3 regions of the Priestia sp. RMT2NF4 genome follow, and region 2 is predicted to be linked to each of the others. Evidence: riboswitches for the same ligand, from Rfam matches in the RefSeq annotation. Region 2 holds a riboswitch; each other region holds the start of a gene.
The links. A riboswitch is a leader RNA that binds a small molecule or an ion and turns the genes downstream of it on or off. The one in region 2 is predicted to bind S-adenosylmethionine.

Region 1 (8,176 bases), on a different contig from region 2:
AATATTAAACTAGCTGAACAAGCAAATGTAGGCATCACATTCAGTGATTTGACGCTAGCGGAATCCGGCACGGTTGTTTTGTTCAGCAGCGCTGCAAAAGGACGATCGGTCAGTTTGCTGCCGGCCACTTATATTGCGATCATTCCTCAAAGCTCCATTGTCCCTCGCATGACACAAGCTGCTGAAATGATTCATGAAAAAGTAGAGCGAGGAGAAACGATTGCTTCTTGCATTAACTTTATTACGGGACCGAGCAATTCAGCTGATATTGAAATGAATCTAGTCGTTGGCGTGCATGGACCTATTCAAGCCACTTATATTGTAGTGAATGATCGATAGAGGCTGGGGAAAACGTATTTTAGCCGAAGTGAAAAACGAACCGTGAATCAAACATGTTGATTCACGGTTCGTTTTCTTTGTTATGTTGAGCATAGGTTTCATTTTGTTATGTCCCAGCCTCTTTTATTCATGCTCCTTTTTTAAATAACGGGAGAATGTGAAGAAATGTCGCATTTTGAATAAACGTGACTAATTTTAAAAAGGTAAAAAGCAAATCTTGTAGAATACTAAGTCTATAGATAAAAGGTGGGGAAATGGGAAGTGCAAAAGAAAGGAGCAATGAGCATGTCACCACACAGAGAATTAACATCTGAAGCTGCGCAAAAGCAGCAAGGTGAATTAGAGCAGCTACGAGCTATTTTTAATGACGTATTAGATGCCATTGTCGTATTTGATGAGTATTTTCAAGTTATAAATGCAAACGAATCAGCCTGCGGGCTGTTTGAAAAAACAAAGGATGAGCTATTAACGTATCAAATGAAAGATTTTCTCATGTATTTTCCGTATGACATGATTGAAGCGTACTATCCAGCGCTTTTAGAAGAAAGCTATTTCAAATATGAAGGCGCGATGACGCTTCAAAGCGGCATGATGAAACATGTTGAATTTACTTCACACAAACATAGTCACATGTCGGGCATTATTGTGTGTACATTTCGAGATATTACGCAGCACAAGATGATGGAAAACGAACGGTTTATTAGTCATCATATGTTTATGGATGTATTTAATGAAGCGGTAGATGGAATTGTTATTTTTGATCGAACTGGTCAGCTTATCGACGCGAACCCTTCATTTTGCGAGCGATTAAATTATACAAGAGCACAGCTTTTAACTAAAACGTTAGAAGAGCTTGTAGAACCTACTTATCATTATAAAGTGAAAAAATTATGGAGAACTCTGCATCAAGAAGGAAAGACAAGCGGCGAGCTGCCGATTAAGCTCGAAAATGGAGACGTTACTTTTTTTGAATTTACCACAACGGCTAATATATACAGTCAATACTATATGTCCATTATGAGAGACGTGACGGAAAAACGGCTGATGGAGCAGCAGCTGTTGAGAAGCGAAAAAAATTTCAGGGCTATTTTTGAAAATGCGATTGAAGCCATTTTGATTTGGAAAGACGATGGGGAAATCTTAAACGCTAATCTTGCTTCGTCCCGTACATTCGAGCTGCCGTTGAACAAATTGATTGGAAGTAATTTGTATACGTTTATCGATAAGCAAAGCTTTAGTGCATTAAAAATGCTGCAAACATTTCAAAAAGAAGGAGAAATTCGCAATCAGCTTCCTTTTTACATGCCAAATGGAGAAATCAAACAGTTGGAATTCACAGGGAAAAAAGGCATTATAGAAGGAGACCATTTAACCATTTTTCGAAACATTAGTGAACGTACAAAAATCGAACAAGAGCTTCGGAATAACGAAGAGAAATTCAGACAGATTTTTAATGGTTCGATCGATGGGTTAGTTTTATGGGACGGCAAGCGAAATATTATTGATGTGAATTCTTCTCTTTGTGATATTCTCGAACTCAGCAAAGAGGAGATTTGTGCGCATTCCATGGAGGATTTTATTTCTTCAGCGAATTTAGATGCGGTCATTGAGCATAAAGAAACAATTGAGCAAAAAGGGGAAGCTGAAGGAGAGATTACGTACGTTACGGGGAACGAAAAAGTTAAAAATATCGAATTCTCTACGAAAAAAGATATCTTGCCAGGTCTATATATGACGCTTTTAAGAGACGTAACGGAACGAAATCAAATGCAGGAGCAGATTCGGAAATCGGATACGCTTCAAGTAGTCGGACAGTTAGCAGCTGGGATTGCGCATGAAATCCGCAATCCGATGACGGCTTTAAAAGGGTTTGTTCAGCTGCTAGAAAGCAGCATTCAAGAAGATCACTCTCTTTATTTTGATATTATTAAATCCGAATTAAAAAGAATCGAAACCATTATTACAGAGTTTCTAGTACTCGCTAAGCCACAGGCCGTAAAGTTCGAAAAGAAAAATCTAGCTGCGGTTGTTAAAGAAACGATTGATTTATTAAATGCTCAAGCGCTTTTAGAAAATATTCAGTTTGAACTAAGTGTGTCCCCTCAGCTGCCAATGGTATACTGCGAGCCGAACCAAATTAAACAAGTACTAATAAATGTAATTAAAAACGCAATTGAAGTCACGTCAAACGGGGGAAGAATTTTTGTTGAAGTCTATTCTACAGAGCCGCACTACGTGACGGTCTCCATTCGAGATCAAGGAGACGGAATGCCCGAAGAGCGCATCAAGCGCTTAGGAGAACCATTTTATACGACAAAAGAAAAAGGAACGGGGCTTGGTTTGATGGTCTCATATAAAATTATCGAAGAACATAAAGGGCGAATTGAAGTGGAAAGCAAAATAAGAGAAGGAACGGCTTTTCGTGTTATTCTTCCAGCCTAAACAGAAAGGATAAGCGAGTATGTACTATGGAGAAATGAACTTATTTTCTGATTTGAAAATTTATATTGTAGCCTCGGAAAAAGGGGTTCAACATATTTGGTTTGATAGCGATGATCACAACGAGCAGCTTAAAAAACTTGTCCATGACGAGAATTATCACCTTGTGAAAGAAGCGAAGCGGCAGCTTCAGGATTATGCTGAAGGGCGCACGCTAACATTTGATGTGCCTTTGGATATAAAAGGAACAGACTTTCAAAAAGAAGTGTGGTTAACGCTTAAAGGTATACCTTATGGACAAACGTGGTCTTATAGTGATGTAGCGGAGTCTGTTAATCGCTCTAAAGCCGTAAGGGCTGTGGGACAAGCGAATCGTCGAAATCCACTGCCTATTATTTTACCTTGTCACCGTGTTATTGGTAAAAATGGAGCTTTAACAGGTTATGCAGGTTCCCAAACTCATATAAAAGAAAAACTATTAATGCTTGAAAGAAATGTAGCAAAAGGCGCTCTGGAGTTAAAATAACTATTCACCGTCTAATTTCCAGCCTTCTCCTTGCACAAACACACCGTCAATTTGCTGAGGAGAAGGGAGGGAATTTAGTTCTTCATCTTTGGATAAATCGAATAGCTGATATTGCTGCTTGCGATTCAACGCTTTGTTTTTATCCGTTTTTTGCTCTGCACTCATTTTTACTCCTCCTTATTCAAAAAGAATCCCCTATAATATATGTAGAAAAAGCAGAGAGTACTGTTACAATTGTGTTACAAATGCAGCCAAAAAGCACTGTTTAATAAAAAAGGTTGAGACATAACAAAATCAATGTCATCTAAAGATGAACAACTCGTATACATGAACTGAACCGCTTGTGACACCGCAGTTGATTTCCGTGCAAGACTTCGCTTTCCGCGGGCGGCCGCTGGGCCTCCTCGTCGCTTGCGCTCCTGCGGGGTCTCACCCCTTCCGTTTTTCCCGCAGGAGTCTTCACCTTGCCCCCCCAATCAACTGCTAGAGGGAACGAAACAGATAAAACGATATTTACCATCACAAAAAAACGAACCACTAATCAACATGTTGATTAGTGGTTCGTTTTGCAGTGGGGCTAAAATACTTTTGTCCCAGCCTCTTGTTATTGAGCAGATTGCAGCAAAACTTTTTGAATGGATTCAAAAGACGGGGAATGGATAACTCCATGCTCTGTAATAATAGCCGTAATCAGTTCGCTTGGCGTCACATCAAAAGCTGGATTGTACACAGAGATTCCGTCTGGAGCAATTTGCGTATCTCCAATGTGCGTTACTTCTTTAGGTGAACGTTCTTCAATAGGGATGCTGCTTCCGTCTTGAATAGATAAATCAAATGTGGACTGCGGCGCTGCTACGTAAAATGGAATACCGAATGCTTTCGCTAAAAGAGCAAGTCCATACGTTCCAATTTTGTTAGCCGTATCGCCATTTGCTGCAATGCGGTCAGCACCTACAATGATCCCATTAATTCCTTTTGTTTTAATGGTATGAGCAGCCATATTATCCGTAATCAGCGTAACGTCTACTCCCGACTGCTGAAGTTCCCATGCTGTTAAGCGAGAACCTTGAAGAACGGGTCTTGTTTCACAAGCAAATACTTCAAGCGGAATATCGCGCTGCTTAGACAAGTGAAAAGGTGCTAATGCTGTTCCATAATAAGCTGTAGCAATTGAACCAGCATTACATATTGTCATGATTTTATCTTTCTTTTTAAATAAAGAAAGGGCATGATCTCCAATTCGGTAGCACGTTTCTTCATCTTCTACTTGAATTTGAATCGCTTCATGAACAACTTTTGTTTTAGCTTCATTAACGGACGAAGCGGATTCAGCGCTTTTCGCTACGCGGTCCAATGCCCAAAATAAATTGACGGCAGTCGGGCGTGAACTAGCTAAATACTGTTGATCTAGAGCTAGCTTTTTGTTGAATTCCTTGACTGAATCCGTGTCATAGCTAAGCGCAGAAAGAGCAAGACCAAAAGCCGCCGTAATGCCAATTGCAGGGGCTCCGCGTACTTTCAAGGTAGTGATAGCATCCCATACGTCTTTAATGGTTTGCAGCTTAATATATTCAACTTTGCCAGGAAGCTGCTGCTGATCTAATAAAGTAATATATGATTCATTCCATTCCACTGAGCGCGGAAGTGATAGTGTATTTGTCATGCTGATACCGATCCTTTCATTGTGTACATTATTCGTTATCGAAGTAAATGTTCAAATTCATTTGGTGAAACGTCTTGTTGGTGCAGAAGTAAATAGCGTCCAATTTTTAACGCAGTACGTTTAGCGTTAATTTTTCTTTCCTCTGAAGAAATTTCGTCTAAGTCCGCCACGTGAGCTAAGCCAATCGTACGTCGAATGATTTCACACCCTGCATATCCAACAGCATCTTGCCACGTTTGCGTTAAAATTTCATGTAACAAGCGCTCATCTTTAGCGAAAGGTTCAGTGTTTTCAGAATGCCAAAGCGCAGTAAAGGTATCTTTAAATACGTTCCATGTGTTCGTAATGTGTGCAAATAACGGTTCGCGATCTGTTTTTCGAGAAAGAGCATTTAAAAATAAATTCGCAACAAATTGGCCTAAATCGAATCCAAACGGACCGTAAAAAGCAAACTCTGGATCAATCACTTTCGTTTCTTGACTGCTAGCAAATATGCTTCCTGTATGTAAATCACCGTGAATTAGCGTTTGGGCATTTGTTAAAAATTTATATTTTAATTTTGCTGCTTGTAGCTTTACATCTCCATCGTTCCACAATTCTTCTACATCAGGACGCAGCGCTTCTTCAAATTCATTTGTATCGATATCAAAAAAAGGATCTGTAAAAACTAAATCTTCCGTAATATTGCATAAGTCCGGATTGCTGTACTTGACGACTTCTTCTTTTTTATCCTGAGGCTTTAAGGCAAAATCCGACGTTTTGAACGCAATATGTCCTAGAAAAGAACCGATATGCTGTGAAAGCAGGGGATAACTTTCTCCTTGAATAAGTCCGGCGCGGGAAATCGTTAAATGAGACAGATCTTCCATGACCGTAACAGCAAGCGTTTCATCGTGGTAATACACAGCTGGTACGAGTTCAGGGGTAAATGCACCGAATTGCTTGAGCGCATTGCTTTCAATCGTGGCACGGTTCAAGGATAGAGGCCAGCTCTCGCCTACAACTTTTGCATAAGGAAGTGCTTGTTTGACGATAATGGATTTATTCGTTTGATCATTTATGATGTGAAAGACGAGATTTAAGTTGCCATCACCGATTTCACGGGCAGTCAGTGCTTCTGTGGCATCAAAGAGACCTAGCTTTTTCACAAGTTTGATTGCTGAAATTTCTGTTAAAGGCTGATACTTCTCTGTTTTTGTTGTTGACATTAGAATCCCTCCATAGTTTATTAAACTGATTTGTTTACTAAGTTAATAGGTTTAAGAATGTATGGAGGCTTTTATAATTTTAGAAAATATAAAAGCCTCTTTCGTTGGAAAGAGGCTTGATTGTAGTGTTCAAACCTCTTATCTGCCAGAAAGAATTACTTTCTGTTGGAATTAGCACCGTGCCTTTGTAAAAACATGTTTTACGGGTGTGATCCATCTTAGGATGGAATGACGGTCGGTTGCTGGGCTTCACAGGGCCAAATCCCTCAGCCAACTCTTGATAAGAGTACGATTACTTATTCAATTTTGATTTGTTTGAAAATTTTATGTTATCTGGTGAAAATCGTATCATGCAAAAAAACGGCTGTCAATACATAATTAATAAAATTCTGTGCGGCGATCTGTAAAGACAGGAATTTGTTTACGAATTTCTTTTACAAGTTCCAGGTTAACGTCGGCACTTAAAAGTTCTTCGCTATCGCCAGCTTCAGCGATTATTTCTCCCCACGGATCGATGACTAAGGAATGTCCGGCAAATATGTTATTAGGATCTTGGCCTACACGATTACACGCGATTACATAGCATTGATTTTCGATTGCGCGGCTAATGAGCAGTGCTTTCCAATGGGCAAGTCTTGGAGCCGGCCACTGAGCAACAACAAATAAGACTTCTGCTCCGCTGCTAGTATGCACGCGAATCCATTCTGGAAAACGAATATCGTAACAAATAACTCCTGCGCATAAAGACTGTTCAAGTGTAAAAAGATTTTTTGCTGTTCCTGCTTCTAGATAGAGGTGCTCATCCATTAATTTAAATAAGTGCAGCTTACTGTATTGTGACACTTCACGACCTTTTCGGTCGAAAATATACATCGTATTTGTGACGCCTTGCTCTGTTTTTTTCGCGATCGAACCTGCCACAATATTTACTTCGTTCGTTTTAGCAAATTGAGAGATTAATTGCTTGGCCTGCTGTCCTTCATCATCGGCAATTTCGTCTAGCCGCGTCAAATCATAAGCTGTATCCCATAGCTCAGGAAGCACAAGGATGTCAGGGTTTTCTTTTAGAGCTTCCGTCATTTTTTGTTGAATATATTTTCGGTTTTTAGTTGGGTTTCCAAACGCAATATCAAGCTGCAAACACGTGATTTTTACACTCACTTTATCATCCGTCCTTTTTTTAGTAGTTGAAAAAAATGACTTTACAAGTTGAGTATTACAATATATTATTTGTGACTAGAATTTCAAGAATTTTTTGAGAAGGTGTGCGATGATGAAACAATTTGAGCAATCGGAACTATTAAAAAGTTTACCAAAACAATTTTTTGCATCACTTGTAGGCAAGGTAGGAAAAGTAATGGCCCAAGGGCACGACGTTATTAACTTAGGGCAGGGAAATCCTGATCAGCCTACTCCTTCACATATTGTAGAAACACTCCAAAAAGCAAGTGCTAATCCTATGCATCATAAATATTCTCCATTTCGGGGGCACCAGTTTTTGAAAGAGGCCGTTGCGACTTTTTATAAACGAGAATATGGCGTTGATGTGGATCCTGAAAAAGAAGTAGCTATTTTGTTTGGCGGGAAGGGTGGACTTGTTGAAATCCCGCAGTGCTTATTAAACCCTGGAGATACGGTGCTGGTTCCGGATCCTGGATATCCTGATTACTGGTCTGGAGTAGAGCTTGCAAAAGCAAAGATGGAAGTGATGCCGCTCACGGCTGAAAATCATTTTCTGCCCGTATACGAAGAGATAGGTGAACGTGCTAAAGAACAGGCAAAGCTCATGTTTTTAAACTATCCGAATAATCCTACCGGTGCAGTGGCAACGGCAGAATTTTTTGAAGACACCGTGGCGTTTGCTGCCAAGCACGATATTTGTGTGGTACACGACTTTGCCTACGGAGCCATTGGATTTGATGGTAAAAAGCCAATCAGCTTTTTACAGACTCCTGGTGCAAAAGAGACGGGAATTGAAATTTATACTCTTTCTAAAACGTA
Region 2 (8,176 bases):
TGCATTCACCGGTCCTGAAATCATGTTAATCATTTTAGCTTTTATGAAAGAACCGCACAAAGCAGGAAAAGCTGTGCTAGTTGGAATTACTATTCCTATATTTATTTATGTGATTACTGTTGTAATGGTGATTGGAGCGTTATCGATTGATGGAGTAGTAATAAGAACATGGCCAACGCTTGATTTAATAAGGAGTTTTGAGCTGACAGGCTTGATTTTTGAACGATTTGATTCCTTGCTTCTAGTTGTATGGATCATGCAGATGTTTGCTTCTTTTACTATTAACCATTACGCCGCTTCATTAGGACTGTCTCAGCTTTTCAAAAAAAACATTCATCCATTTATGTATGGTTTGCTTCCGGTCATATATCTTATTTCCATGATTCCTAAAAATATTAATGATGTATTTAAATTGGGAGATATGATTGGCAATATCGCCTTAGTTTTATTTGGCTTTTTGCCGCTGCTTCTTCTCATTATTTCAAAAGTAAAGGGAGTAAAATATGAAACAAACCTTTAACCATTTCCAGTACCTATTGGTTTTGTTTTCTGTTTTTTTGCTCTTTCCTCTGGCAGGCTGCTGGAGCAGTCATGAAATTGAAGAGCAAAGTTTTGGAGTGGGTGTGGCCTATGATAAAGGTAAGGAGTCCATAGCTGAAAAAGAATTTGATGAACAAGGAGAAGGGTATACTAAAAAGAACCTGATTACGTCAACTTATCAACTTATCACTCCTCAAGTCGCAAGTTCAACCACTAAACAAGGAGGACCGCAGCAGAAATCTTACGTAAATATTTCGGAAACAGGAGATTCTCCTTTTCAAATGCTTCGTGAATTATCTTTAAGAAGTGACACTCCTTTAACTAGTCCTCATATGAAAGTAATGGTTATCAGTGAGGCCCTTGCACGAGCGTATAGTTTAGAGCAATTAGTGGACCAAACTCTTCGGGACAATGATTTTAGACCTAGTTGCCTTGTGTTTATTAGTAAAGGAAGAGCTAGCGACACGTTAGAATCAAAAACAGCAGGAGAGATCCCAGCTTTTCACCTGTATGGAATGATAGACAATACGTATCGAACAACGCGGGTTTTACCGCCCATGCCGCTTATTAAATTAGCAAGCAAGATTCAAACTGGATCTAGTTTTCTGTTGCAAAATGTATTATCAGCAAATGGAGAAATCAAATTTGCGGGTGCTGGTATAATTAAAGGGGAAACAAGCAAAATGATTGGTTTTTTGAATGAAGAAGAACTAGATGGTTTGGCTTGGATTACTGGGAAAGGGAAAGGCGGGCTAGTAAAAAGCTTTGATAAAAAGACCGGTCAGCTGATTGTATATGAAATAGAGTCTATGAAAAGTCACATTCAACCCCATGTTAAAGGAGATAATATCTCTTTTGATGTACACATTGAATCAGTGGGAAGGCTATCTGAAAGTTGGATGACCTCAGGGAGCTCTTTTAATAATCAATTTTTACAGAATGCGCAAAAAACTTCAGAAAAAAAAGTAAAGTACCTGGTAAGAAACGTACTAGAAAAAATGCAAACAAAATATAAAGTTGATGTTGCAGGTTTCGGAAATCAATTGAGAATTAAGCAGCCTAGAACATGGATGAGGGTCAAAGGAAATTGGGATCAAACATTTAGTGAAGTGCCAATTAACTATGATGTGAAGTTAACGATTAAAGATTATGGAGCATCCGGGTCAAAAAAGTAAGCACCCGACTGTAACTTTGCTTATCGTTATGTCAAAAATGAAAAAAACCTAAAAAAATAATAATCTCGGAACTTCCCACGAAATACTCATCGTATGCTTCGTACAGAGCCTTCAACAAACAACAAATAAGAGCTGCCGGTTTTCGACAGCTCTTATTTGTTGTTATTCAAAAATATAAGCTAGTGCTTGAAGAGCCTGTTCTGGCGTTTCGACTACAACTTGGGCTTTGTTTGACAGTTCTTTAAGCGGGTGGTGCAGTTTTTCAGGGCGAACCAAAATTAGCGGTTTATCTAATGCGATGGCTGTCGCCGCATCCATTGCGCTGTTCCACTGTTTGTATTATTCACCAAATAAAGCAATGACCACATCAGATTTTTTAAGGAGCACCTGCGTGCGTAAATTATTAATTTGAGAAGCAGCTTCATCTTTTAAGACAGCATTAGGCTGTTTTCCTAAAATTTCTTCTCCAATGTTGTCGGAGCGGTCATGGTCTGTCATGGGACCGACAAAGGTAAGGGGAAGGTTTAATTGTTCTGCTTGGTTTTTAATTTCGTCTCGCCAGTTATTGTGAATTTGCCCGGCAAGGTATACGGTTAAGTTCATTATGTAGAAGTCCTCCTCTAACTAAGATTTGTTTTATTTTATCAAATGTAAGCGGATAATACGAATGATTTGAATGGGCTACTTTTCCAAAAATAAGGTTATAGTAGACAAATAGTTAAAAAAGAGAAACAATAGAAGGCGTATTGCTAATTAAAGAAAGGATGTACATGATGACAGAAACAGTGCTACAAGTAGATTATGTCAGTAAAGTAATTGGGAAGAAAACCATTTTGCATGATGTATCCTTATCGGTTGAGCGCGGTGAGATTTTCGGATTGCTTGGTCCGAACGGATCTGGAAAAACAACGCTCATTCGTACCGTCGTAGGACTCATTAAAGAAACAAAGGGAACAATTACCGTCAATGGTTTTCCTTTAAAAGAACAGTTTACATCAGCTATGAAATCAATTGGAGCGATTATTGAAAATCCTGAGTTTTATGATTATCTGACGGGCTATCAAAATTTAAAACACTTTGCGAATATGCATGAAGGGATCACAGTAGAACGCTTGGATGAAGTGATTGCGCTAGTAAAGCTTGAAAACAGCATTCATGCAAAAGTGAAGACGTATTCCCTTGGGATGAGACAGCGTTTAGGAGTAGCTCAAGCTATTTTACATAAGCCTGCATTGCTTTTACTAGACGAACCAACAAATGGTCTAGACCCAGCGGGAATGAGAGAATTTCGTACATATTTACAAACCCTCTGCAGGCAAGAAGGTATTTCAATTTTAATCGCGAGCCACTTATTAAAAGAAGTGGAAGCATTATGTGACCGCGTTGGTATTATTCAAAACGGCGAGTTAAAAGCTGTTCAAGATCTATCTCCAAATCGTCGAGATCAAGGGATGTATGTAGAATTTGAAGTATCTGACGTGCAACAAGCAGCGGATCTTTTATCTCAAGAATTCCAAGTAACAATAAAATCCGATAGTATTGATGTAGTGATTATGAAAGAACAAATTCCAGCTGTGAATAGAAAATTAGTGGACAGCGATATTTTAGTCTACCGAATCACTCCTGTTTATGAGACGCTTGAAGATTCGTTTATGTCCGTTACGGAGGGAGAGCACCATGCTTAAGTTAATTCAAAATGAACATATGAAATGGTTTTACAAAAGAAGTACAAAAGTCACGTTTATTACAATCGGCATCTTAACTCTTTGTATGGCTCTTTTAATGAAGAAAGTAGCAAACAGCGCAGGAACGGAAGACAACATATTGAATTTCCTGTCATTTAGTGCAGGCATGCTGATCCTCGTTCAATTTTTCGCGCTTGCTGTTGGAGGATCAATGGTTGCAAAAGAGTTTGAAGCGGGTACCATTAAGCTTCTTTTAATTCGCCCTGCTAGACGTTCAACGATTTTAACGTCCAAGTACATAACGCTCGTTTTAATTAGCTTGTATTACTTGCTGAGTTATTTGCTTTTTTCGTTTGTATGGGGAGCATTGTTCTTTGGATTTGCCAGTCTAGAAGGAGATGCGCAGCTGCTTAAAAACATTACGCTTACGTATGACAGCGCGTATATGGAAACGTTTATGATGATGACGTTCGCATTCATGCTGTCGTCTTTATTTAGAAACAGCGCGCTTGCTTCAAGTCTAGCTATTGTCGTAAGTATCGGGGCTAAAGCGGTAACTGCACTAGTATCAGAGCTAGGTTTATGGTGGGGTAAATTTCTATTATTTGCCAACACGGACTTTCTTCAGTATATGGACGGAATGAAGACGATGTTTGACGGAATGACACTTCCATTTTCAATCTTCATCTTAGTTGCACACTTTGTCTTCTTTATGGGCGTAGCATGGGTGGCGTTTTTAAAACGTGACGTAGCTAACTGATGTGAGAATTTTCACACTATATATTTTTCTAAAATAGCATTTGACAATTAAATAAAAAGAGATTACAGTAGTGAAAGACTATTTTTAAAACAACTATAAACTTCTTATCAAGAGAGACGGAGGGACTGGCCCTACGATGTCTCGGCAACTGGCTGTACGCAGTGCGGTGCCAAATCCAGCAGACGATGTTTCGTTTGGAAGATGAGAAGGGTAATCTTATGATACAAATAAGAGACCTCTTCTTATCAATAAGAAGAGGTCTTTTTTTATTACGTAAACAAGAGGTGTTAAGAATGGAACAACAAAAAGGAAACGGCTGGGCGCTGTTACCGCTGGGCGTCTTTTTAGTCCTGTTTGTCGGATCAGGAATTATAACGGGAGATTTTTATAAGCTGCCTGTATTAGTAGCCATTATCATTGCAGCCATTGTGGCGCTGGCTATGAACCGCAAAGATTCACTTAATGTAAAAGTGGAACGCTTTGCTAAAGGAGCAGGGCATCCTGATATCATTATTATGGTACTTATTTTTATTTTGGCAGGTGCTTTTTCTCAAGTTGCTAAAGGCATGGGAGCTGTTGATTCAACGGTAAACTTAGCGCTTTCTGTACTTCCGCAAAGCTTAGTGGTAGTCGGAATCTTTGTTATTGGCGCATTCATTTCAATTTCGATGGGAACGTCAATGGGAACGATCGCTGCGTTAGGGCCTATCGCTGTAGGAATCAGTGAGCAGGCGCATGTATCCATTACATTGGCAATTGCTGCTGTTGTTGGTGGTGCAATGTTTGGAGATAATTTATCCGTAATCTCTGATACGACCATTGCGGCAGTTCGTACGCAAAAAACAAATATGTCAGATAAATTAAAAGTAAACTTTTTTATTGTCCTTCCTGCAGCGATTGTTACAGTGATTTTATTACTTGTAATGACGCTAGGCAATACGTCATCAGTAGAAATTAAAGATTTTAGCTGGTTTAAAATCTTGCCTTATGTCGGCGTACTCGTTGCTGCCATATTTGGTGCAAACGTATTAAGCATTTTAACCGGAGGAATTGTATTAGCCGGCGTGATTGGATTAGCTGACGGAAGCTACACGCTTTCTTCTCTTGCTAAAACTGTGACAGAAGGTATTGGCGGAATGTCGGAATTAATTATTTTATCTCTTTTAATTGGCGGAATGGTTGAACTCATTCGCTATAACGGCGGTATTCAGTTCTTATTGAACCTATTAACACGACGCATTCAAACAAAAAAAGGCGGAGAATTCAGTATCGCTGGATTAGTAAGTTTAACCAATTTAGCCACGGCTAATAACACGATTTCAATTATTACAGCAGGTCCGTTAGCGAAAGAAATCTCTGATAAGTATTCAATTGATAATCGTAAATCAGCCAGTCTGCTCGACTTGTTTTCATGCAGCGTTCAAGGGCTTATCCCTTACGGTGCACAAATGCTTCTCGCAGCAGGATTTGCTAAAGTTTCACCGGTTGAGATTATTCCATTTACATTCTATCCAATGTTAACAGCGGTTTGCGGTATCATTGCGATTGTAATTGGCTTTCCTCGTTTAAATAAAAAATCAAAATCATCTAAAGAAGCTGCGTAATATCAAACCCTTAAAAAGAACATTCTTTTTAAGGGTTTTTTACTGTTTGAAAAAATCAGTCGGCTTTTTTTCATCTAGCTCCTTCCAAAGTGTCTCATTTTGTTTAAGTGCATAAGCCGCTCCTCCGATTTCAATTCCGCATAATAAAATGAATAATAAAATACCCATGATATGACCTCCTTGTATAAGTGAATAAAAACATGATTGTAACGGGTTTAGCTTATTGCTGTTTCACTTTATAATGAGAATAAAGTATGAAACGCGTTTCAGCGCAAGAGAAAAAGGTGAAAACATGACAAATATCCGAGATATCGCAAAAAAAGCTGGTGTATCTGTTTCGACCGTGTCACGGGTTTTAAATCATCATCCGTATGTAAAAGAAGAAAAGCGCCGTCTGGTAGAAGAAGTAATTCAAGAACTTAATTACGAACAAAACATTAATGCCGTTCACTTATCAAAAGGGAAAACAAATATGATTGCCGTCGTCTTGCCTTTTATTAATCATCCTTATTTCAGTCTGCTTTTAGAAGGAGTGGCCTCTCAAGCGTTAGAAAAGCAGTATCAGCTTGTTATTTGTCAGACGAACTATGATGTAAAAAAAGAAGAAGAAGCGCTTCATATGCTAAAAACAAAGCAGGTTGATGGAGTGATTATTTGTTCTAGAGCAGGCAGCTGGAGCACGATTGAATATTATCAGCAGTACGGGCCGATAGCCGTGTGCGAAAACGTACAAAATCGTTCTATTCGCTCCGTATACGTTGATCATTATGCAGCTTTTAAGAAAGCGCTCATGTATTTAAAAGAAAAAGGATATACGGATATTGGCTACTGTATTGGAAGAATGACGGGTACAAATAGTCAACAGAGGCAGCAAGCATACAAAGAATATGTAGAAAGAATAAATGAGCCTTATCATCCGGAATGGGTGTTTCAAGGCTGTTTGAACGTGACAGATGGTGAAAAAGTGGTGGGAAAATTGGTGCAGATGAAAAATCGGCCTCAGGCGCTTTTAGTAACAAACGATCAAGTCGCTATTGGTATAAAAGCTCAGTGCGAACAAGCGGGTATATCAGTTCCAGGCGATTTAGCTATTATTGGTTTTGATAATCATCCGCTTTCTTCTTATTTACAAATCACAACGATCGAACTTCCTCTCAAAGAAATGGGCGAAACGCTTTTTAAACTAGTCAGGAGCAAGGATCCTCAAAAAATTGAGCTTCCTTTTCGGTTTATTGAGCGTAAAAGCGTATAAATTCTTGATGATCTCACCACGTGTTTTTATCGGATAAAATGAGTAAAAGCGGACATCATACGAGTAAAGAAAGAAGAAAAGGATGATGATCGTGGAGAAAAAAGAATATCAAGTAGGAGATCAAGTATTTGTTATTTACCGAAATCCTCATACGGCAAACGTTGCCAATATTAATCAAGCTGAAATTGTTGAACATCCTGAAAATAAAGGTGAAAAAGCGCTGTTTCTGCATGAGTCTTATCATTTGTTAGCTGAAGATGATGCTGTGTATTCAACGTATGAAGCAGCAGAGAACATGTATAACAAGATATTTGATTATGAACAATATGATTGACGAAAGGCTCTCTTAAATAGAGAGTCTTTTTTGATCTAAAAAATAATTACCACGGATAGAGTCTTTTTATTTTTCAAACGCTATTAGTATTAGAAAAAAGGAAGTGTACATGATGATAAAACCTTTTGTACCTCAATTAGTATACATTGAGCCAGGGGCAATGGAGTACCCGCTTGGTGTTCAATTAAAAGAAAAATTTGAGAAGATGGGAATTGAGATTCGTCAAACAACTTCTCATAATCAAGTGCGTAATATACCGGGAAAAAATGATTTGCAAAAATACCGCAATGCCAAGTCTACTTTAGTAGTTGGTGTGCGTAAAACCTTGAAATTTGATACATCTAAACCGTCAGCTGAATATGCAATACCTTTTGCAACAGGGTGTATGGGGCACTGTCACTATTGTTATTTGCAGACAACAATGGGAAGCAAACCATATATTCGCACGTACGTGAATGTGGAAGAAATATTAGGTCAAGCAGAGCAATATATGCAGGAAAGAGCCCCTCAAATAACGCGATTTGAAGCGGCTTGTACATCTGATATCGTAGGAATTGATCATTTAACACATTCATTAAAGCGCGCGATTGAATATTTTGGGGAAAGTGAACTAGGTCAACTGCGCTTTGTGACTAAGTTTCATCACGTGGATCATTTATTGGATGCTAAACATAATGGTCGCACGCGCTTTCGCTTTAGCATAAACGCAGATTATGTTATAAAAAACTTTGAACCTGGTACATCTCCTCTTGATTATCGGATTGAAGCTGCTAATAAAGTTGCAAAAGCCGGATATCCACTTGGCTTTATTGTGGCGCCTATTTAC
Region 3 (8,176 bases), on a different contig from region 2:
TTGTCGCCAATGTTTAATTCTTTAGCCTGCTCTTCTGTTACGGGAAGAGTAATAGGAATACTCCATACAGTTCCATCTGCTAGACGCATATTTTCAACAACTGATTGATAATCTTTTTCTCCTAAAAACCCCGTAATTGGGCTATAAGCACCAATTCCAATTAGTTCTAAATCGCTTAGAGCCATGTTGTCTACTTCAATTTCTTTTGTTAGTGACGTGTAGTCATATGTTGGTTGATATAAATTAATTAATTCTCCACCGTGTGCTTGAATTGTTGTCATTTTGTAAAATCCTCCTTAAGTAATTAACACAATATAATAAAAAGCACTTGAATCACGCAGTCATTTTTTCTTTTTCCGACTGCAGGCTTGCTCTTTTTCTTCTAGTTGTTCTAGCTAAGCTTAGAATACCTCCTGTAGCAATACATCCACTAGCTAGCACCACAAATGAATATAAGTCGCTTTCAAGTACTAATTTCACAAGAACATATGAGATTACGAGTGAAAATACAGGGGATACCACCCAAACCTTTAACATTTGAATGACCACTTCTCGCTGTTCTTTCGTAAATCCCGTTTTCGCTGCGCCTATTCCAATAATAGAAGACGTAGTGACCTGTGTAAGCGGTACTGGCAAACCAAACAGTGAAGCGACTGTAACAAGAGAAGCACCAGTACCCGAGATAATACAGCCTTCTCCTACAGAATAGCGAGTAATTTTTTTTCCGTTTGTTTCAATAACTCGGCCTCCTAGTAAAAGAGCTCCGAGCGCCACCGCCAATCCTCCTGCTATGACACCCGTTGTAGCATCCATTAATCCAGCTCCTACTAGAGGACCGACAGCATTTGCCACATTGTTCATTCCAGCTGAGAAGGCTTCAAAGAATCCCGTTGCAATAACTAAAATCGTTAAAACTCTTTTCCACTTTCCCTCTGCTTCTTTTTTATGCGCTCTGCGCTTTATCACTTTCCCAATCAAAAAAGCAATAACAAATGAAACTAGCGGAACAATAATCCAAAAAGACATGACAATTAAAAGTTTTTCTACATACAGAGATTGATAAGCTACCCCTACTCCAACAACTGAGCCAACTGTTACTTCACTTGTTGATAAAGGGATACCAATCAAATTCGCGAAAAAGAGTGACAGCGTTGCAGCAGCCAGAATGATAATAACTAATTCTACTGACAGCAGTTTTTCAGGTATGATACCTGAACTGATGGTTTTTACCACCTCACCGCCTCCGGTAACAGCTCCGAGCACAATTCCTACAGCACAGATGAACAGGGCCACTCTTCGCTTTTTAATTGCACCGGAGCCGTATGAAACGCCCATAGCAGCTGCTGCACCGCTTGCCCCAATATTCATTGCAAAAAAAAGCGCAATGATAAAGGCAACATATAAAAGCATCATTTATTCAGCTCTTTCGTATTTAAGATTCGTGTAATCCGCACTCCACTTTTTGTGTACCTGCCCATCTTCCTGAACGTAAATCGTCTACATTATAGGCAGGTGCGGTACAGGGCTCACAGCCGATACTTGGGTAGCCTTGATCATGAAGTTTGTTGTATGGCAAATCATGCTTATACACATAACGCCAAATTTCTTTCCATGACCAATGAATTAACGGACAAACTTTCACCTTCTTGAATTTCTCATCTTTATTAAAATAATTCGTGTTGGCACGAGACTCAGACTGCTCACGTCTCAAACCAGAAATCCACGCATCATAAGGAGCAAGGGATTCTCTTAGCGGAATGATTTTTCGAATTTGACAGCATAGGTTAGGCTGACTCTTCCAAAGCTCATCTCCATGTTTTTCAGCTTGTTCTGCAAGAGTTAAATCCGGCTTTTTCATATGAATACGTAAATCAGGGAAGCGTTCTTTAATTGCATCAATCACTTCATATGTTTCTTTAAAATGAACCCCTGTATCTAAAAAGACAATTTCAGCATCTTTTTTCACTTTTGAAATTAAATCAATTAACACGATTCCTTCAATCCCAAAGCTTGACGCATAAATAATTGAATCTCCGTAGGTATCATACGCCCACTGCAATGCTGAAAGGGCTCCTTTTGTTTCATCTTTACTGTCGAACTCTGGAAATGTATCGCTCCAGTTTTCGTACGTATATAAGCCTGCCATTTTCTCCACTCCAATTCTTAGTTATCCGCGTTATCCAATAAAAAAAGACGGTTTTACCCACTAGAATTGGATAAAACCGCCTCTAGTGTGTCTAGTCAGCGAAACTATTTAATTCTTACTTTGCTTCGGCGTGTTCAAAGGTTTGTTTTAAGTCGGGGTTTACAGTCATCGTTGTCCCTCCTCAAAATATCTCTTGCGCTATATCAAAATAAAAAGTCTTCCGTATTGAAAGACTGGGTAGGCAATAATTTTCACCTTATCTTTCAAAATGATACACACTTTGCTGGAATTAGCACCTTGCTAAGCAGGTTGCCGGGGTTCAGCGGGCCAGATCCCTCCACCACTCTTGATAAGCATTTTTTAAAAATTTTAGCATATTTAGAATATTTGTCAACATTAAAAATTATATATCCGATAAGAAAACTATACTTTAAATTCACAGAAATATCTATACTTTTATTTAAAACAACATATGTAAATTTAACCCAAATGTGAACATATAAGTTTATAAAACGCTTTCTTTTTCCCCCGACTTTTTATGTTCTCTTGCTAAATAAAATGCAAAATCTCTCTATAAAATTAATAACGGATTTATGAGCTTTACGGATAATTCACTCACATTAGCACACATTACAGATAACACTGACTGACAGATAGGAGCTATATAAGATGGAGAGACAACCCTTTCAATTAGACGATACAATTAAAAATAATGTGCGAACATATTTACAGCAGATTTCAACTGAAGCCTCTAATTTAATTAAACATTTAGACACGAGTGATCATTGTATTTTATGTGATTTTGAGGAGATGAGAAGGTTATTTCAAGATGTTCAAGCTACGGCCGCCTCTTATTACTTGCGTCATTACTTATCGCCTTATACATTTGAATACGCTGCTCTGTCCCTAGCTATTCATAACCTCTCTGAGAAACGTCACGGCGCTTTAATTGTCATTGAACGGGAACAAAGTGTTGATCCTCTTATTCAAAAAGGAATGCCTATTCAAGCTCCTGTCAGCGCTACGCTAGTTGAGACACTGTTCTATCCAGGGACACCCTTACATGACGGAGCCGTCCTAATTAGAAATAATCAGCTTATTTCAGCTGCTAATGTTTTACCTCTCTCGTCTATTATTTCAACGAACAAAAAGTTGGGAACACGTCACCGTGCAGCCATTGGAATGTCGGAAAAATCGGATGCATTAATTTTAGTTGTATCTGAAGAAACAGGTAAAATTTCGTTTGCTCTTGATGGAAGCCTCTACCCTATTCACTCCAGCAAAAATATGATTTAAGAGCCCTTTCCTGATAAGCAGCCCTATCTTGACTTATCTATCCTTTCTCTTTAATATATTTCATAGTTTTTACATACTATAGATACGGGTGATGCATATGGCAATTTTAAAATTTGAACATGTAGGCGTTCAAGTAAAGGATATAGAAGAATCTATTGAGTTCTATACACAAAAAGTGGGATTGGAGCTCATCGAAACACTACCACATACCGATCCGTCTTTGAAGCTAGCTTTTCTAGGTTTAGAAGGCAATGTAATCGTAGAGTTAATTCAAGGGTATAACTCAAGCTTACCTAGTGAAGGTAAAGTTCATCATTTTGCGCTGGCAGTAGATGGAATTGAAGAAGAGTTTGAGCGTTTAAAATCAGCAGGCGTTTCATTTGTGGAAGAAAACATTGTAACTTTGCCAAATGGAGCAAGATACTTATTTTTCTACGGTCCAGACAAAGAATGGATTGAATATTACGAAGTAAAAAGATAAAGATATCTTATACCTTCAGTGAAAAATGGTCATACTGTGGCTATGACTAATCACTGGAGGTTTTTTTATGATGGAATGGCTATTATTCCGACTTTTTCGTCGTTCTATTTTAGTGCGGCTTCTTTTTATTATCGGCTGCCTTGTTTTACTTTTCGGCATGCTTATACATTTCCTAGAGCCGCAAACGTTTGGGAATGTGTTTGAAGGAATTTGGTGGGTTATTATTACAATCTCTACTATAGGATACGGTGATTTTGCTCCCACCACTACGATTGGAAGGTTAGCTGCAATTATTTTAGTCCTGGTTGGAACGGGATTTATTACTACTTATTTTGTCACGCTTTCTAAAATTGCTGTTTCCGCTGAGAGCGCTTATTTGGAAGGGAATTTAAAGTTTTATGGAAAAGATCACTTCATCGTTGTGGGGTGGAATGAGCGCGCCAAACTCGTGCTAGAGTCTTATCGCGACGCATTTCATAAAGAAGACATTGTTCTTATCGACGACTCTCTGACTAAAAACCCCATGATCTGTGATCGCGTTCATTTTATTAAAGGAAGTCCCTCTCACTATGAGGTATTAGAACTTGCCAATGCTCGGTGCGCAAAAAAAGTGCTGATTACTGCCGATCAGCATAAGACAGAAGAATATGCAGACATGAATACGATTGTTACGCTAGTCGCTCTGCAAGGATTGAACCCTTCTATTTACAGCATCGTTGAACTGTTAACAAAAAAGCATATTCAAAATGCGCAAAATTTGGGGGTAAATGAAATGATTAAAACAAACGAGTTGATTAGTCAGGTCATGTACGAACATATTTTTGTGAAAAAATTAGAGAGTTTAAGAAAAGAATAATCCTTTCAATTATTGAAGCAGCGCCTCTTCTGCCTCTCTAATTAGCTCTTCTCCTAAGCTGATATACTTTTCTGGAAATGAAGCGTCTGCGTCTTGGGGTTCTGCAAACTGGTTAAATGAAGCACCCACGTTTCCATTGTGAACATTGTCATCTAAGCCAATTTGATACTTATGTGAAAGTAAAAATGGCGTACCAATCTGTACGGTTGTTCCTTTAGAATCCAGTTCTCCATTCGTAGCTGTAAACGGGATACGCAAAAATTGATAGCCGATTTCATCATTCATCTTATAGTCGAATGAACCATGATCATAATCCCAATTTCCTCCAATGTTATACCCAAGCGGCTTAAGCGTTTTTTCTAATTCATAAAGCTTGAATAATGTGCCGTCTAATCTTGAAGATAATTCAATCATCTTATCCCTCCTCTGTTTTAACATGTCCTTTTTCCAGCTTTTTATCCTTTATCTCAAAAGCAAAAAAGAGGTTGAGACATAATTAACCTAAAGACAAACACACTAGATAAAGTAGCTCGTATAAATCGCTTGTGACACCGCAGTTGATTTCCGTGCAAGGCTTCGCTCTCCGCGGGCGGCCGCTGAGCCTCCTCGTCGCTTTTCCCGCAGGAGTCTTCGCCTTGCCCTCCCAATCAACTGCTAGAAGGAACAAAACGGGTAAAACTATATACACCATCACAAAAAAACGAACCACTAATCAAACACGTTGATCAATGGTTCGTTTTTCACTTGGGCTAAGATACTTTTGTACCGGCCTCTTTTTATTTATTTCAAACGCTTTTCTAATTCTGCTTTTTTCTCTTCAAAACCAGGTTTTCCAAGAAGAGCAAACATATTTACTTTGTATGCTTCTACTCCCGGCTGATCAAATGGGTTTACGCCTAATAAATAGCCGCTGATTGCGCATGCTTTTTCGAAGAAATATACAACATATCCAAATGTATACTCATCTAGCGCTGGAATGTTCACAACTAAGTTTGGAACGCCTCCGTCTGTGTGAGCAAGCATTGTACCTTGGAACGCTTTTTTATTTACAAAGTCAACTGTTTCACCAGCTAAGTAATTTAGTCCATCTAAGTCCGCTGCATCTTCTTCAATTGTTAGCTCATGACGAGAATCTTGAACTTGTACAATTGTTTCAAAAATATCGCGACGACCTTCTTGTACATATTGACCTAAAGAATGAAGATCCGTTGAGAAGTTAGCAGATGAAGGGTAAATACCTTTTTGGTCTTTTCCTTCACTTTCACCAAATAACTGTTTCCACCACTCAGCAAAGTACTGAAGAGCTGGCTCATAGTTAATCAGCATTTCAATTGTTTTTCCTTTATTATAAAGAACATTACGAGCTACAGCATATTGATAAGCTGGGTTCTCTTCTAGCTCTGATGATGAAAATGCTTCTTGAGCATCAGCTGCCCCTTTCATCATTTGTTCGATATCAAGACCTGCAGCGGCGATTGGTAATAAGCCAACCGCTGTTAATACAGAATAACGGCCGCCTACATCATCTGGAATAACAAATGTTTCATAGCCTTCTTCGTCCGCTAATGTTTTTAATGCGCCGCGCGCTTTATCTGTTGTTGCATAAATACGCTTGCGTGCTTCTTCTTTCCCGTATTTCTCTTCTAATAATTTACGGAAGATACGGAAAGCAATCGCCGGTTCTGTTGTTGTACCAGATTTTGAAATAACATTAATAGAGAAATCTTTATCTTGTAAAACATCCATTAGGTCTTTCATGTATGTTGAGCTGATGTTGTTACCAGCAAAAATAACTTGCGGAGTTTTACGCTGTTCTTTTGATAATGTGTTATAGAATGAATGCTGAAGCATTTCAATAGCAGCACGAGCACCTAAGTAAGATCCTCCAATACCAATAACAATCAATACATCTGAATCCGATTTAATTTTTTCTGCACTTTTTTGAATGCGTGCAAATTCTTCTTTGTCATACTCCGTAGGAAGGTCTACCCATCCTAAAAAGTCGTTCCCAGCACCTGTTTTTTCATGAATTGAATGGTGAGCTACTTTCACGGCATCACGTAAGTATGTAAGTTCATGTTCACCAAAAAATGATAACGCGTTTGAATAATCAAAACGAACATGTGTCATAGTCTGTTCCTCCATTAAAATATCTTTATTTTCCACTTTATCGAAACTGTTAGCTGAATTCAAGGGAATCCACTTACAATTTGACACAATCATTATAGTTTGTTGAAACTGCAATCATTGTATGTACCCTTTTATTTAACGATAAATTCAGTTATGAAGTCAACTAATGTTCTTTGATTAAAAAACGTAATTCATGCACGATTACGCAAATAATATGCAAATAAAAAACGACTAAAGAGTGGTCTTCAATCGTTTTTCATTTACTTACCGGATGGTGCAATATAGTTCATTTCACCTATCTTTACATATTGTCTCGGTTTATAAGAGGCTTTTAACAGGGAAGAGTCTATTGATATAGAATTTTCAGCTTCGTTTTTAGAAGTGAGTAGCATCCTGTTTTCTTCTTTCATTTCTAAGTGATTATTCAGTACAAATCCGCTCATACATAATGCGCTAAAAATGAGAAAACTGATGGTTATTTGTTTCCTATACATTTCCATCACCTCACTCTTAGAGTGACAATTTCACCTGATTTTTATACGTCTAAAAAAATTTTTTTATGTTTTTTTTATGGATTTTGTGACGAGTTTCTATTTATTTAATAAGGTTTGAAAAATCCGCTGATACTAAGAATTAGCATGGATGCATGCATAATTAAATTATTATATAATCGGTTACAGAATTGAATATCACAAGGAGGTTTGTCTTTTGTCGTGGTTGCACTTGGTGATTTTATCGCCTTTTTTATTAGCCTTTTTTGTCCCGCTTCTGTATAGGAAATTCCAGCGTATTCATACAGGGTGGTTCGTTTTACCTCTCCCACTTGTGTTGTTCATTTATTTCACACAATATATCAGTGGTGTTTCTAAAGGGGAAACCTACCTACATTCAATGAAATGGATACCTAGTCTGGGCATTAACTTTGATGCTTATGTGGATGGACTCGGTCTTCTATTTTCTCTGTTAATCACTGGAATTGGGACACTTGTTATTCTTTACTCCATTTATTATCTTTCTAAGACAAAAGAAGCGCTGCATTCGTTTTATGTCTATTTGCTTCTTTTTATGGGGTCTATGCTAGGAGTTGTATTATCAGACAACTTAATGAGTCTTTACAGCTTTTGGGAATTAACAAGCCTTTCATCTTTTTTATTGATTGGTTATTGGTACAAACGAGAGAAATCTCAATACGGAGCCTTAAAATCTATGCTCATTACCGTATTCGGAGGACTTTCCCTATTAGCAGGAATTGTACTTTTATATGTCA

Region 1: it holds a riboswitch for S-adenosylmethionine, as region 2 does, so the genes downstream of both, mtnK (S-methyl-5-thioribose kinase) here and ACMX9J_RS01995 (Na+/H+ antiporter NhaC family protein) in region 2, are expected to answer to the same signal.
Region 3: it holds a riboswitch for S-adenosylmethionine, as region 2 does, so the genes downstream of both, ACMX9J_RS21340 (phosphoadenylyl-sulfate reductase) here and ACMX9J_RS01995 (Na+/H+ antiporter NhaC family protein) in region 2, are expected to answer to the same signal.

The regions. Positions count from the first base shown of each region.
Region 1 covers NZ_JBLQZO010000003.1:647,127-655,302, forward strand. Annotated here, with positions in the region: gene ACMX9J_RS16715 (LutC/YkgG family protein) at 1-339, shown strand, start outside; gene ACMX9J_RS16720 (PAS domain S-box protein) at 601-2,781, shown strand; gene ACMX9J_RS16725 (methylated-DNA--[protein]-cysteine S-methyltransferase) at 2,801-3,304, shown strand; gene ACMX9J_RS16730 (hypothetical protein) at 3,305-3,469, opposite strand; gene ACMX9J_RS16735 (hypothetical protein) at 3,544-3,780, opposite strand; gene mtnA (S-methyl-5-thioribose-1-phosphate isomerase) at 3,909-4,967, opposite strand; gene mtnK (S-methyl-5-thioribose kinase) at 5,003-6,175, opposite strand; SAM riboswitch class I at 6,311-6,462, opposite strand; gene ACMX9J_RS16750 (carbon-nitrogen family hydrolase) at 6,554-7,336, opposite strand; gene ACMX9J_RS16755 (pyridoxal phosphate-dependent aminotransferase) at 7,449-8,176, shown strand, end outside.
Region 2 covers NZ_JBLQZO010000001.1:394,359-402,534, forward strand. Annotated here, with positions in the region: gene ACMX9J_RS01970 (spore germination protein) at 1-520, shown strand, start outside; gene ACMX9J_RS01975 (Ger(x)C family spore germination protein) at 504-1,715, shown strand; partial or broken gene ACMX9J_RS01980 (YtoQ family protein) at 1,878-2,318, opposite strand; gene ACMX9J_RS01985 (ABC transporter ATP-binding protein) at 2,489-3,400, shown strand; gene ACMX9J_RS01990 (ABC transporter permease) at 3,393-4,160, shown strand; SAM riboswitch class I at 4,262-4,368, shown strand; gene ACMX9J_RS01995 (Na+/H+ antiporter NhaC family protein) at 4,454-5,764, shown strand; gene ACMX9J_RS02000 (hypothetical protein) at 5,804-5,932, opposite strand; gene ACMX9J_RS02005 (LacI family DNA-binding transcriptional regulator) at 6,057-7,016, shown strand; gene ACMX9J_RS02010 (transcriptional regulator SplA domain-containing protein) at 7,102-7,350, shown strand; gene splB (spore photoproduct lyase) at 7,463-8,176, shown strand, end outside.
Region 3 covers NZ_JBLQZO010000005.1:362,867-371,042, reverse strand. Annotated here, with positions in the region: gene sat (sulfate adenylyltransferase) at 1-281, opposite strand, end outside; gene ACMX9J_RS21345 (inorganic phosphate transporter) at 334-1,413, opposite strand; gene ACMX9J_RS21340 (phosphoadenylyl-sulfate reductase) at 1,433-2,146, opposite strand; SAM riboswitch class I at 2,400-2,502, opposite strand; gene cdaS (sporulation-specific diadenylate cyclase CdaS) at 2,816-3,442, shown strand; gene ACMX9J_RS21330 (VOC family protein) at 3,540-3,923, shown strand; gene ACMX9J_RS21325 (potassium channel family protein) at 3,991-4,779, shown strand; gene ACMX9J_RS21320 (YugN-like family protein) at 4,789-5,193, opposite strand; partial or broken gene ACMX9J_RS21315 (hypothetical protein) at 5,247-5,426, opposite strand; gene ACMX9J_RS21310 (glucose-6-phosphate isomerase) at 5,560-6,909, opposite strand; gene ACMX9J_RS21305 (hypothetical protein) at 7,170-7,403, opposite strand; gene ACMX9J_RS21300 (Na+/H+ antiporter subunit A) at 7,618-8,176, shown strand, end outside.